Regions from separate parts of the Leuconostoc mesenteroides subsp. mesenteroides ATCC 8293 genome, predicted to be linked through region 2. Evidence: predicted binding sites of a transcription regulator. Region 2 holds the regulator's gene; the other holds the start of a gene.
What was found. Region 2 encodes HrcA, which represses chaperone genes, less so after heat shock. Its sites were predicted from a motif close to TTAGCACTCNNNNNNNNNGAGTGCTAA; they were not measured.
Positions count from the first base shown of each region.

Region 1 (2,210 bases), 400 kb from region 2:
GTAACATCCTTCAAATTCAAACCAAGATCTTCAGTAATTACTGTACCGCCAGTTAAGATAGCGATATCTTCCAATTGTGCCTTACGACGATCACCAAATCCTGGTGCCTTAACCGCAACAACATTGAATGTACCACGCATCTTGTTCAAAACTAATGTTGGCAAGGCTTCACCGGTAATATCATCAGCAATGATCAACAAAGCACGTCCTTGTTCAACAACACTTTGCAATACTGGCAAAATATCTTGAATGTTACCAATCTTCTTATCAGTAATCAAGATGTATGGATTATCTAGGTTAGCTTCCATTTTGTCATTGTCAGTCACCATGTATTGTGACATGTAACCACGATCGAATTGCATACCCTCAACAACATCAAGTGTTGTTTCGATACCCTTTGATTCTTCAATGGTGATCACACCGTCATTACCAACTTTATCCATTGCTTCAGCAATCAATTCACCAACTTCTTCATTGGCGGCTGAAATTGATGCAATTTGAGCAATTTCATCTTTAGTATTAACTGTGTGTGACATTTCATGCAGCTTTGCAACGGCTGCTGCAGTTGCTTTTTCAATGCCTGTTCGAATCCCAACTGGGTTGGCACCAGCAGTCACGTTCTTCAAACCTTCACCGACAATTGCTTGAGTCAAAACAGTAGCGGTTGTTGTACCATCACCTGCGATATCATTTGTCTTTGAAGCAACTTCAGCGACAAGCTTAGCGCCCATATTTTCAAAATGGTCTTCTAGTTCAATTGCTTTAGCAATTGTTACACCATCATTGGTAATGGTTGGTGCACCATATGATTGTTCCAAAACAACATTACGACCCTTTGGTCCAATAGTCGTTTTAACTGTATCAGCTAACTTGTCAACACCGGCCTTCATCTTTGCACGTGCATCTTCTGAAAACTTTAATTCTTTAGCCATGATTTAAATATCTCCTTTGATTTGATAATTATTCGACAACTGCAACTATGTCTTTTTCGTGCAATGCTAAGTAATCTTGCCCTTCAAATGACACTTCTTGTCCTGCATACTTATCAAACAAGACTTCATCACCGACTTTAACTGTCAAATCACGGACTGTGCCATCATTTAAGACATAACCCGTACCCGCAGCTACAACTTTACCAGTAACAGGCTTGTCCTTGGCATTACTTGCCAAAACAATCCCACCGACAGTTTCTTCTGCAGCTTCCGTTACTTCAATAATCACACGATCACCCAATGGCTTCAACATGGATTCATACCTCCGAGATTTTCTTTTTTAGCACTCTTTAAACGTGAGTGCTAATTACAATTTTAAGTATAACACTATCATCAAAAATGTCAACAAAAAAGACGTGATCTAGTTGTCACGTCATCAAAGAAAAGTCCCTCCATGCGCCTCAGAAATATCATAAGCGATCGTAAAAGCCTCCGGATCAACTTGATGAATGCCACGCAAAAAATGATTATACTCATGATTATCAAGGACCACCATCAACATTTCACGTCCATCACCCATATAACCGCCACGAACATCCATAATTGTGAAGCCCTTGTCACCATCAAGCAAATATTTTTTCAAATCATCAATGCGATCATTTGTTGTAATGTAGACCATTTTACGACGATCCAAACCAGTTTCGATATAGTTCATCACAACCGCAGTAATAACTAATGAAAAAAGCGCCAAAATCAGTGCTTCTAACCCTTGCGTTACCAAGTTCCCTAACGAAACAACTGTATCAATTGCCAGCAGAGATAAAGCTGGTGAAATGCGAAAATACTTCTTAAAAATCATCGGAGGCACTGCAGTTCCACCACTAGAAGCATCAATTCGATAAAGTAATGCTACACCAACAGCAAAAATACTACCACCAACAAGCACCGCAAAGGTTCGATCTTGTAAAACTTGAAAACTTGGTGTAACTTTCAATAACACCGGCAAAACAATACTGCCAAAAGCAATTCGCGCTGTGGTACCACGATCCAAAAAAACAGCTGCCAAAACAATCATAATCAAATTGACGATCAACACAGTAGCTGCTCGATCAAAACCCACCAATTCGTTAATTAAAATAGCCAATCCAGTTGCGCCACCAGCAGCAACTTTTGCCGGTGCATAAAAAAAGTTAATGCTGATTGCTACGATTTCGAGTGCCATTACAATAACAATATAACGTAGTGCTTGATAGTTTTTAAGTATTTTCATTTAATATC
Region 1 covers NC_008531.1:1,735,404-1,737,613, forward strand. Annotated here, with positions in the region: gene groL (chaperonin GroEL) at 1-932, opposite strand, end outside; gene groES (co-chaperone GroES) at 961-1,245, opposite strand; gene LEUM_RS08600 (YitT family protein) at 1,369-2,202, opposite strand.
Region 1: groES (co-chaperone GroES) is a predicted target of HrcA. The motif match lies at 1,273-1,299, and genes of this name have one in related genera.

Region 2 (2,210 bases):
TTTCACCCGTTGACGTAATACCATTGTCTGTTAAAGCTTGATTTAACGTCTTAAGCGTCATCTCCACACCTGTTTTAATTTGCTTTGACACTTCATCGTTAGCTTCAACTTGAAGGGCTCTTTCCAAATTATCAACGGCTGGCAATACTGCACTGGCTAATTTTTGTCCATCATACTTGCGTACATTTTGTAGTTCACGCGCATTGCGCTGTTGTATATTTTGAATTTCTGCTTGTGAACGTAATAATTTTTCTTCGAGGTTGTTAACTTGCTCTGTTAGCTTATCAATTTCCGCTTGTTTCGGATCAGGCTCCACCTGTAAATCATCAGCTTCAGATTCAATTTCTTCGGTCAAATTTTCATCAGTTTGATCAGAAATGTTCTTATCTTCTACAACTTCTTCGTTTTTTTCTGTCACAAGTGTGACCTCCTAGCTATGTATATTCAATCATTTTGCGACTTAACGCTTCACCAAACGCGTCTGTAAGCAACGTATTGGTACTATATGACATAGGAATTGGACCAAGTAAAGCAATAATACCACTTCCTTGATTTGGTACCAAAAATCCACGCGTAATCAAGCTGAACTCTGAAAGTAATGGCTCGCCAATCTCACGTCCAATTTTAACTTGAACATCTCGTGTTGGCGAAGCAATTTGTCTAACATCCTCAGCATTGTTCAAAAATTCCAACAGAGGCTTCACATCAGCGATATCTGTTTCTTTACTAAAGTCTAGAACATTCAATCGGCCGCCAATATGGACGTTATCTCCGTTCGATCGTGCTAACACGTCGCCAAATAGTTGCAAAAAAGCTGCCGGCGTTTTAATCATGCGACTCATTTGCGTAGGCAACTCATCAGACTGCATCATACGCAACACATCATTAACCGGTCGACCGACCATCTGATCATTGATGTATGCAACCATACTTTCTAACGATTCAATCGCCATTTCATTTGGTAATTTAAATGTCTGGCTAGTCACTTTACCATCATTAGTAACCAATACTGCAATCAGCTGATGGCCCTCCAATGGAACCAATCGAAATCCCGAAACTTTAATATCAATTCGCCTTGGCTTCAAAATTAACGCAGTATAACCAGTTAAATTTGATAAAGTCCTAGCTGTTTCGTCTAGCAAATCATCTATCTCATGGAAGTTTCCACGGAATGATTGAATGACCGCTTGTACATCGCGATCAGTCGATCTGCGTGTCATCATCAGGTGATCTAAATAATAACGATACCCTTCGTATGATGGTACACGACCAGCAGAAGTATGCAATTTTTTTATAAGATCATCGGATTCTAGCGCTGCCATTTCGTTACGAATCGTAGCAGAGCTAATTTTAATATCTAGATGTTCTTGTAGACTTTTTGAACCAACCGCATGCTCACGCTGTGTATACTCATAAATAATGGCGGTTAAGATTAACTTTTGTCGTTCTGTTAGCGCCATATTATCGACTCCTTTTAGCACTCACTATATCTAACTGCTAACACTTATTATAATACACTATTTGAGAAATAATGCAAGTCTTTTTAGCACTCTTTTTATAAGAGTGCCAAAAAACTGTATTTTATAATTTTGTATTAAAATAATGCCTTGTTTGTCTTGCATCTTCATTAAGTTGATCTATCAGTGCTTGAACGTTTTCAAATTTCACTTCACCACGCAGATAATGACACCATTGTATCTGAACAAACTCACCATATATTTCTTCTTGATAATCTAAAATGTTAATTTCAACTGTGATTGGACGAGCATCACCAAACGTCACATTGCGTCCGATGCTAGCCATTCCTAGATACCAAGTATCATATACTTTTATTTTTACAGCATAGATACCAATACCAGGCAGCCATTCCTCTTCAGGTGTTTGTATATTGGCAGTTGGGAAGCCTAATTCACGGCCTCTAGCTTCGCCATGGACGACTATACCTGATGTCGAATGGACACGACCAAGCTGCTGTGCGGCGCCATCTACGTTCCCCTGATCTAACATAGATCGAATTGTTGAAGAAGAAACTTTCTGATTATAATCATCAAATTCAGACACAGTAATAACATCAAAGCGATTAGTTGCATATGTTGCTAAATGTAGCATATCACTATCCGTTCCCGCTGCACCATACAAATGGTCGAATCCTGCTACCACCGTAACAGGGTTTAATTGCATGACCACCTCATCTACAAACTGTTGACCAC
Region 2 covers NC_008531.1:1,332,701-1,334,910, forward strand. Annotated here, with positions in the region: gene grpE (nucleotide exchange factor GrpE) at 1-418, opposite strand, end outside; gene hrcA (heat-inducible transcriptional repressor HrcA) at 435-1,460, opposite strand; gene ribF (riboflavin biosynthesis protein RibF) at 1,582-2,210, opposite strand, start outside.